DNA from 4 places in the Shewanella mangrovisoli genome. Region 3 is predicted to be linked to each of the others. Evidence: predicted binding sites of a transcription regulator. Region 3 holds the regulator's gene; each other region holds the start of a gene.
The links. Region 3 encodes sigma-54, which starts transcription at its own class of promoters, with help from an activator protein. Its sites were predicted from a motif close to GTTGGCACGNNNNTNGNNT; they were not measured.
Positions count from the first base shown of each region.

Region 1: a site for sigma-54 is predicted at 1,205-1,223, ahead of K0H60_RS06965 (flagellar hook-length control protein FliK). Genes of this name have one in related genera too.
Region 2: a site for sigma-54 is predicted at 984-1,002, ahead of flgB (flagellar basal body rod protein FlgB). Genes of this name have one in related genera too.
Region 4: a site for sigma-54 is predicted at 1,275-1,293, ahead of flgA (flagellar basal body P-ring formation chaperone FlgA). Genes of this name have one in related genera too.

Region 1 is NZ_CP080412.1:1,558,204-1,560,408, forward strand. Features, by position in the region: gene fliI (flagellar protein export ATPase FliI) at 1-692, shown strand, start outside; gene fliJ (flagellar export protein FliJ) at 704-1,150, shown strand; gene K0H60_RS06965 (flagellar hook-length control protein FliK) at 1,310-2,205, shown strand, end outside.
Region 2 is NZ_CP080412.1:1,530,278-1,532,482, forward strand. Features, by position in the region: gene K0H60_RS06820 (CheR family methyltransferase) at 52-891, shown strand; gene flgB (flagellar basal body rod protein FlgB) at 1,036-1,440, shown strand; gene flgC (flagellar basal body rod protein FlgC) at 1,443-1,859, shown strand; gene flgD (flagellar hook assembly protein FlgD) at 1,884-2,205, shown strand, end outside.
Region 3 is NZ_CP080412.1:831,547-833,751, forward strand. Features, by position in the region: gene ptsN (PTS IIA-like nitrogen regulatory protein PtsN) at 1-34, opposite strand, end outside; gene hpf (ribosome hibernation promoting factor) at 37-324, opposite strand; gene K0H60_RS03680 (RNA polymerase factor sigma-54) at 353-1,828, opposite strand; gene lptB (LPS export ABC transporter ATP-binding protein) at 1,935-2,205, opposite strand, start outside.
Region 4 is NZ_CP080412.1:1,527,965-1,530,169, forward strand. Features, by position in the region: gene K0H60_RS06800 (flagella synthesis protein FlgN) at 1-25, opposite strand, end outside; gene flgM (flagellar biosynthesis anti-sigma factor FlgM) at 28-354, opposite strand; gene flgA (flagellar basal body P-ring formation chaperone FlgA) at 431-1,138, opposite strand; gene K0H60_RS06815 (chemotaxis protein CheV) at 1,343-2,205, shown strand, end outside.

The DNA.
Region 1 (2,205 bases), 730 kb from region 3:
GCAGAGCACGCTCGGTTGTGGTGGCGGCGCCCGCCGATACTTCACCATTAATGCGCCTTCGGGCCTGTGAAACCTCGACTCGTATTGCCGAGTATTTTCGGGATTTAGGCTATAACGTATTGTTATTAATGGACAGCTTGACTCGTTACGCCCAGGCGCAGCGGGAGATAGCTCTAGCCGTAGGTGAGCCGCCGGCGACGAAAGGTTATCCACCTTCGGTATTTGCGAAATTGCCACGTCTGGTTGAGCGGGCAGGCAATGGTGGTCCTGGGCAAGGTTCTATCACCGCATTTTATACTGTACTGACCGAGGGCGATGACCAACAGGATCCGATTGCCGATGCTTCCCGGGCTATCCTCGACGGCCATATTGTGCTCTCCCGTGCGCTGGCTGATTCAGGGCACTATCCCGCAATCGATATTGAGGCTTCCATTAGCCGTGTGGCTCCAATGGTGATTTCAAACGAGCACTTAGAAGCCATGCGCCGCGTCAAACAGACTTATTCCCTTTATCAGCAGAATAAGGATCTGATTTCGATCGGGGCTTATGCCCAAGGCAGCGATCCGCGAATCGATAACGCCATACGCCTGCAACCTGCGATGAATGCCTTCTTACGCCAAACCATGCGTGATGCCTTTAGTTTTGCCGATAGCCAAGTCATGCTTGGGCAACTCGCGGCGCAATGTAAATAATCGAGACTGTTATGGCGAATGCCGATCCTTTATTGCTGGTGTTAAAATTAGCCCTCGATGCAGAGGAACAGGCTGCGTTGTTGCTAAAGTCGGCGCAATTAGAGTGTCAGAAGCGTCAAAATCAGTTGGATGCACTCAACAATTATCGCTTGGACTACATGAAGCAGATGCAGTCTCAGCAGGGACAAGCCATCAGCGCCAGCCATTATCACCAATTCCACCGTTTTATCCGCCAAATCGATGAGGCCATTGCGCAGCAAAATCGTGTGGTCGCCGATGGGGAGAAGCAAAAAAACTATCGTCAACAGCATTGGCTCGAGAAGCAAAAGAAACGCAAGGCGGTAGAACTACTCTTAGATAATAAAGAGAAAAAACGCCAAGCTCTTGAGTTGAAGAAAGAGCAAAAGATGACCGATGAGTTTGCTTCTCAGCAGTTTTTTCGCCGCAATAAACCCTAATCAAAGCTCGCGATTGCTTGTTTAAGTTGTTTCTTCAATCGGTAATCTCCATTTGTTGGCATTTTATTTGCTTGCTTTATGCCAGATATGGCCAAAGCCGCATAAATTGACGTTTGCCCGCATGTTTTTATGTCTTGGGGTGAATGTTTAGGAGCTGATATGCAACAAATGAACAATATCCTATTAGCGCCAAGCGCGAAAAACAGCGCTAGCTCGAGTAAAGCATTGACTCAAGATACTAATAGTGAAGACTTTTCTGCAGCATTGGCTTCAGTTACATCCGTATCATCCCCCTCGACTAAAACCCCTGTATCTCAGGATGTGGCCGTCAAATCTGCTAAAGCGGAAGCCAGCACTGACGATACCAATACCGATGATGAAGCCGATATCAGCTTGATTTTCGCCCAGATTGGTATGGCAAATGAGATGAAGAAAGCGGCAGATCCGGGCGAGTCTTTGCCGCTTGAGGCCGATATCACGGCAACGGAAGATGCCGACTCAACCTCGTTATTGGTCGATGATCAATCTCAGATCGACAGCTCTATTGTTGACGGCACTTTTTCCGATGAAATGGCTAAGTTTGTCGAGGCCTCCAACACAAGCATTGGCAATACAAAAGTGGATGTGAGTTCTGAAACACCAGGCTCTGAGTCAGTTGCCTCAAAATCAGCCGGACAAAATACTGCGCAAGTCACCGCTCAGTTATTACAGCAGCAAGCCTCACAACAGAACGCGGCTGATGTTGCTGATACTGAGAATGTAGAACCACAGATCCCAGCTGTTGATGTCGATGCTTTGGTTGCGGCCGTGACAGTGGCGGAAACGGATACTCAAGGTGTTTTAGTTGATGATTCGCTTTTGATTGATGATGCAGCGCTACTTACAGGTCTGCGGAGCGAAAAGTTCGTTAAACCGCCCGAAAATCATATTTTACCCATTGAGGGTGAGCCTTTGTTAGGGGCAAAAGAGCCTGGAACAACAGAGCTTGGTGCAACAGACATTGGCGCTAAGGCGATAAATGTGTCGACGCAGCCAGCAGATAAAGCTCTTGCACC
Region 2 (2,205 bases), 700 kb from region 3:
TATTACATGATTGTTGGCACTTATTTGGGTGCTTGCTATAGGATCTAGGACGTGAATGTGCCTGACAAATCACTCGCTGAAGCCGAATATAATCAATTTAGGTTGTTCTTAGAACAACACAGCGGCATCGTACTGGGGGAAAATAAACAGTACCTAGTGCGTAGCCGTCTCGCGCCTTTGATGGGCAAATATAATCTGCCTTCGTTATCCGATGTGGTGAAACATTCGATGAAGCCAACGGAGCGCGCGTTGCGGGCGGAAGTCATTGATGCTATGACGACCAATGAAACGCTTTGGTTCCGTGACCGCTATCCGTTTGAGTTACTAGGCAATGTATTGCTACCTGAATACAGTAAGTTGGGCCGTCCATTAAAGATATGGTCGGCTGCCTGTTCGTCTGGTCAAGAGCCTTACTCGTTGGCAATGACGATTTTAGAATATCAACAGAAGAAGCCGGGAGCTTTGCCGGGAGGCGCTTCAATTCAAGCGACCGATCTTTCGCCTTCTATGTTGGAACGCTGTAAGAATGCTGAATACGATAGCTTGGCGCTAGCGCGTGGCCTATCGGAGGAACGTAAGCGCCAGTTTTTTGATGCTTTGCCCTCTGGCAACATGCGGGTAAAAGACAACGTTAAGCGTTTAGTCAATTTCCGCGCCCATAACCTGCTTGAGAGTTACACTTTGCTGGGCAAGTTCGACATTATTTTCTGTCGAAATGTGCTGATCTATTTTGCCCCTGAGGCAAAAGCAAAAATTTTGCGGCAATTTGCTGCCGCATTAAATCCGAAGGGCATACTTTTTCTCGGCGCGTCAGAATCCATTGCAGGCCTGACCGATGAGTTTGACATGGTGCGTTGCAACCCTGGTATTTATTACCAGAAGAAAACCTAATTAAATGATATTAAATAAAAATTACCGACATTAGTCGGTAATTTTTTACCTCGCAAAACCTCATATCTACACATTTCGATTAATTACTACTTTTTGGCACATGAATTGCTTTGTTCCCGTGAGAGTCACGATGGAGGCAATTTTATGGCGATTAGTTTTGATAAGGCATTAGGGGTACACCAATTTACGTTGGGGATCCGTGCCGAGCGTGCCGAAGTGATTTCTAGCAATATCGCAAACGCTGATACGCCACATTATAAAGCCCGTGACGTCGATTTTTCTGCGGCCTTAAATGTTGCTAAAACCCAGCAACAGCAGCGCAATAGCCTTGAGATGACTGGCGATGAGCAGCATTTTGGCCTTGCACAATTAACGGGACAATACGTGAAGTTCCGTGTGCCAAATCAGCCAGATACTGGAGATGGCAATACTGTTGATATTCAACAGGAACAGTCGGCATTTATGCAAAATGCGCTTGAATATCAAATGTCTCTAGGATTTTTGGACAGTAAGTTTAGTGGCATGAAGAAAGCGTTGAGAGGGGATTGATCATGAGTTTATTTAGTATTTTTGATGTGGCGGGTTCTGGCATGTCAGCTCAGTCTGTCCGCCTCAACACCACCGCGAGTAACATTGCCAACGCCGACTCCGTTTCTAGCAGCATAGATAAAACTTACCGCTCTCGTCATCCGATTTTTGAAGCTGAAATGGCCAAAGCGCAAAGTCAGCAACAAGCCTCTCAAGGTGTGGCGGTAAAAGGCATAGTTGAGAGTGATAAACCCCTATTAAAAGAGTATTCGCCGGATCACCCAATGGCGGATGCGGATGGCTTTATCTACAAGCCGAATGTGAATGTCATGGAAGAAATGGCGGATATGATTTCTGCCTCTCGCTCATATCAGATGAATGTTCAAGTCGCTGAAGCCGCAAAATCTATGCTGCAACAAACACTTGGGATGGGTAAATAATATGCGCTATTTAGGAGGTAAGCTGTGAGCCTCATTAACCAACTTAGCCAGACCTCGGCTCAGACGACTCAAACTAAGAGTCAATCGAATACGGTGGCGACTAATACTACGAGCACAACGAGTACATCAACGGGTAATCCTTTTTTAGATGGCATCCGTTTGCCTAGCGAATCCATTGTCCCTGAAGCTAAAAGTCAGCAGCTGACACAGGAAGATTTTTTCTCGTTACTCAGTCAGCAGTTGTCGATGCAGGATCCATTTAAGCCCGTCGACAACGATCAGATGATTGCGCAAATGGCATCCTTTTCGACCGTGGATGGTATTTCAAAGCTTAACGATGAAATCG
Region 3 (2,205 bases):
TGCATTCCGGCCGCAGTATGGTACGAAGTTCCATTGCTAGTGTTTTGTTAACTTCTCTTTGTGTTTAATAACCTGACGATCAAGCTTGTCGATCAGGACGTCTATGGCAGCATACATATCTGCATGCTCTGAAGTCGCGAAGACTTCACCACCGGTGAGGTTGATTCTCGCTTCGGCAATTTGTTGCATTTTCTCAACATTGAGCACAACGTGCACATTATTGATCTGTTCGAAATGACGTTCAAGTTTTGAAAACTTTTCCTCAACATAAGCCCGTAACGATTCAGTAATCTCGATATGGTGTCCACTCAGGTTTATTTGCATATAAACGTCCTCCGATTTCCACTTTAGGCTATAAACTTTTACGCTGATTGGAAGGGGGAATAAGCATCGCCTCTCGGTACTTCGCAATGGTTCTGCGCGCAACGTTAATTCCCTGTTCTGCCAGAAGCTGCGCCATCTTGCTGTCGCTTAATGGTTTTTTCTGGTTTTCCGCTGCAACCAGTTTCTTAATGAAGGCTCTGATTGCCGTGGATGAGCACTCACCGCCATCATCAGTCCCGACGTGGCTTGAGAAGAAATATTTTAGTTCAAAAAGTCCCTTTGGGGTATGCATGTATTTTTGTGTGGTCACCCGTGAAATGGTGGACTCATGCATCTCTACCGCCTCGGCGATATCGTTTAGGACCATAGGTTTCATGGCTTCTTCACCGTATTCGAAGAAACCCTGTTGGTATTGCACTATGCAGTTTGCCACCTTGAGCAGTGTTTCGTTACGGCTTTCAAGGCTTTTAATAAACCACTTGGCTTCTTGCAGATGCCCGCGGATAAATTGGCTATCGGCTTGGCTTTTGGTGCTGCGCGCCATGGCTGCATATTGCTGATTTACATTGATTTTTGGCATGCAGTCCGGGTTTAACTCGACCACCCAGCGACCATTTTTCTTCGACACCGACACATCGGGGATGACATATTCTTCATCGACAGGGGTGATGAGCAAACCGGGGCGAGGGTTTAAGGTTTGGATGAGGGCAATGCTCTCGCGCAGATCATCTTCCTTAAGCTTGGTTTTACGCATCAACAACCTAAAGTCGCGGGCAGCGATCAGATCTAAATGATCTTTGATCAACATACGGGCGTTTTCGAGGTGTGGGGTATCTGGCGAAAAATGGGAGAGTTGGATAAGCAGACATTCGCTTAAATCCCTTGCGGCGACACCGACGGGATCGAAGTGTTGAATGCGCTTGAGTACGGCTTCGACTTCATCCAGTTCTATCTCGGGATTGCCCATGGCCTCGAGGATATCTTCAGTACTTTGAGTGAGATAACCTTGATCGTCAATGGCATCAATAATCGCGGTGGCGATGGCTAAATCGGTTTCAGAGAAGGGCGTGAGGTTTTTTTGCCATTCTAAATGTTCGTACAGGCCTTCACTGGTTTCCCCTTGGAAGGGCATGTCATCTTCACGGCTAGCGCCAGAACCTGAGTTTGGCGATGCGGTAAAGACTTCATCCCAAGTGGTGTCCATGGGGAGTTCTTCGGGCAGGGATTCTTTGGTCAGCGACTCGGCAATGTCTACGGTGGAATTATCTTGTTCCTGTGGCTGAGCTGTCGTTTCGCTAAAGTCGGTATCGGCGATATCTTGCTTACGTTCGGTAGGCGCGTCGAATTGCTCCTCTTCCAGCTCGAGAAGAGGATTAGAGTCTAAGGCTTGCTGGATCTCTTGCTGCAGTTCCAATGACGACAATTGCAACAGACGAATGGCCTGTTGAAGTTGTGGCGTCATGGTTAACTGTTGACCCAGTTTGAGCTGGAGTGACGCTTTCATGTTACCGCTGATCCCTACGTTATTATTTTGAATTTAGGCCGCTTGTTATCATATTGATGGCGCTTACTAAGCCAAAATTCAAGGCTAATTGGCTCTGTTTAAGTAACTATAGCCTGAATTGTTCACCTAAGTACACAGCCCTAACTTGCTGATTGTCTAAGATCTCTGCGGGAGTTCCTTCGGCAATCAGGTTTCCGTGACTGACAATGTAGGCATGTTCACAGACGTCTAAAGTCTCGCGCACATTGTGGTCTGTGATCAGTACCCCAAGGCCTCGGCTCTTGAGTTGTTCGATGATTTTCTTGATATCGATAACCGAAATCGGGTCGACACCGGCGAAGGGTTCATCGAGCAGAATAAACTTAGGATTGGCCGCT
Region 4 (2,205 bases), 700 kb from region 3:
CTACCAGTTTAGCTATTTCTGTCATAGTTACTCTTTATTGAGGTCATTCAATTCAGCTTCGAAGCTGGCAATGTTGGCCGCCAACTTTTCGGGGTCAATTTTATAGCGACCTTCGGCAATCGCTTGTTTAATCTCAGCGACTTTCTTTTGGTCTACTTCAGGTAGGCTGGCCATTTTGGTTTGAGCTCCTTGTAGCTGTTGAGCTTGAGCCGTAATGACAACTGAGTCACCTTTCTGTTGAGTCGATTTAGCTGCAACCTGAGTCGATTGCTCACTTTCGTTGCTTTTCTTTGTTGTGTTTGAACGGACTTGCGCGGCCGCTCCGGCGTTAAATTTGCTAATATCAATTGCCATTTTAGGCTCCAGCGTCGTGTATACGGGGATTTCTTAACTGGGGTATCGGCAGCTCATCGAAAAGCTTTAGTTTATTTTACATTCTAACTTCGACTTCGCCAATGGCCGTGACTATGGCATCTAGTACTTTGTTTGAACTGCTATTTTTGACCCTAATTTGGTCACCAATATTACCATCCTGTAGCGCTTCGCCTACGGTTTTTAGCACAAAATTGCTGGAACGCACATAAATTGATACTGAATCATTCTTACAAACAAAACAAAGGTTATTGGCAAAAATAGGGAAGTTTTTGGCGACACGCCGTTTTACCCGTACTCCTGAAAGTTGGCTGGTATCGCTAAATTGCATACCGCGTAAACTATTTTGGTCGACGTAACGGATTTCAACCTGTGTTGGGCTGATCAGTTCGCCAGGTGCCAGTGTTTCGCTGGCGACCACAACCGGGAAAAGAATATCGACCCGCACCGACATAAAAATCTGCCAAGGGTAGGCTAAATCGGGTGTATCACAGCTGACTTTTACCGTGTTATTGCGGCTGATCTCTCGGTCGGAGGCGAGCTCGACTCGAATGGGGGAGGCACATTGAGAAGGGAGCAAACGACTGTCTATCGTTTGCGGAAGGATTTCAACTTTAGCGTTAGATGGCTCTGAAATCTTTTCATTAATAAGAGCTTTAGCTAATTCGGATATCGCCGATATGCTAGGTACCACGGGCTCGGCATTGGCCTTAGTGGCGAAGGAAAGGGCGATGATACTCAAAAAATAGACTAAATTTACTTTCATAATGAAGAGACTAGCTTGTAACGCCAGAATGCACCTATACTTTTATCAAGTTTGAAACTGTTCCATGCCATAACGGCCAAGATTTCGTGTCAGAAGTTTGACTCAGTTTCAACTATGGTTATCGATAACAAGACGTAAGCAATTAATATGCCTATACTCAAACGAGTTTAGGGCCGTACATAAACAGAACAACAAGGCAGAGTTATGTCGAGTATTCTTGATTCAGTCAACAAACGAACCCAACTCGTAGGTCAAAACCGACTAGAACTATTGCTATTTAAGTTGAATGGTCGTCAACGTTTTGGGATTAACGTATTCAAAGTAAAAGAAGTTTTGCAATGTCCACCGTTAACGACTTTGCCTAAACTTAATCCTTACGTCAAAGGTGTCGCCCATATTCGCGGCACGACTATTTCGGTAATCGATCTGAGTGCTGCAACCGGCGGGCGTCCGTTAGCCAGCACTGAAAATTGCTTTATCATCATTTCAGAATATAACCGCAGCGTACAAGGTTTCTTAGTCAGTTCAGTTGAACGTATCATCAACATGAATTGGGAAGCCATTATGCCGCCACCACAAGGGGCTGGTCGCTATTCCTACTTAACTGCAGTCACTGAAATCGAAGGTGAACTGGTTGAAATTCTTGATGTTGAAAAAATCCTAGATGAAATTTCACCAGTTAAAACTGCAATCAGTGAAGAAGTGAATGAGCAACTGACAATCGATAGAAGTCAGCATTACCATATTATGGTGATTGATGATTCGGCGGTGGCTCGTAAACAAATTATTCGCGCGCTCGAGTCGTTAAACTTACAGATTGATACGGCAAAAGATGGCCGTGAAGCGCTCGATAAGTTAAAAGCTATTGCGGGTGAAATGAATAATGTTGCCGAGGAAATCCCGCTGATTATCTCGGATATTGAAATGCCAGAAATGGATGGTTATACCTTAACGGCAGAGATCCGCGACGATCCAAAGCTTAAGCATATCAAGGTGGTACTACATACCTCGTTAAGCGGCGTGTTTAATCAGGCTATGGTACAAAAAGTGGGCGCTAATGATTTTAT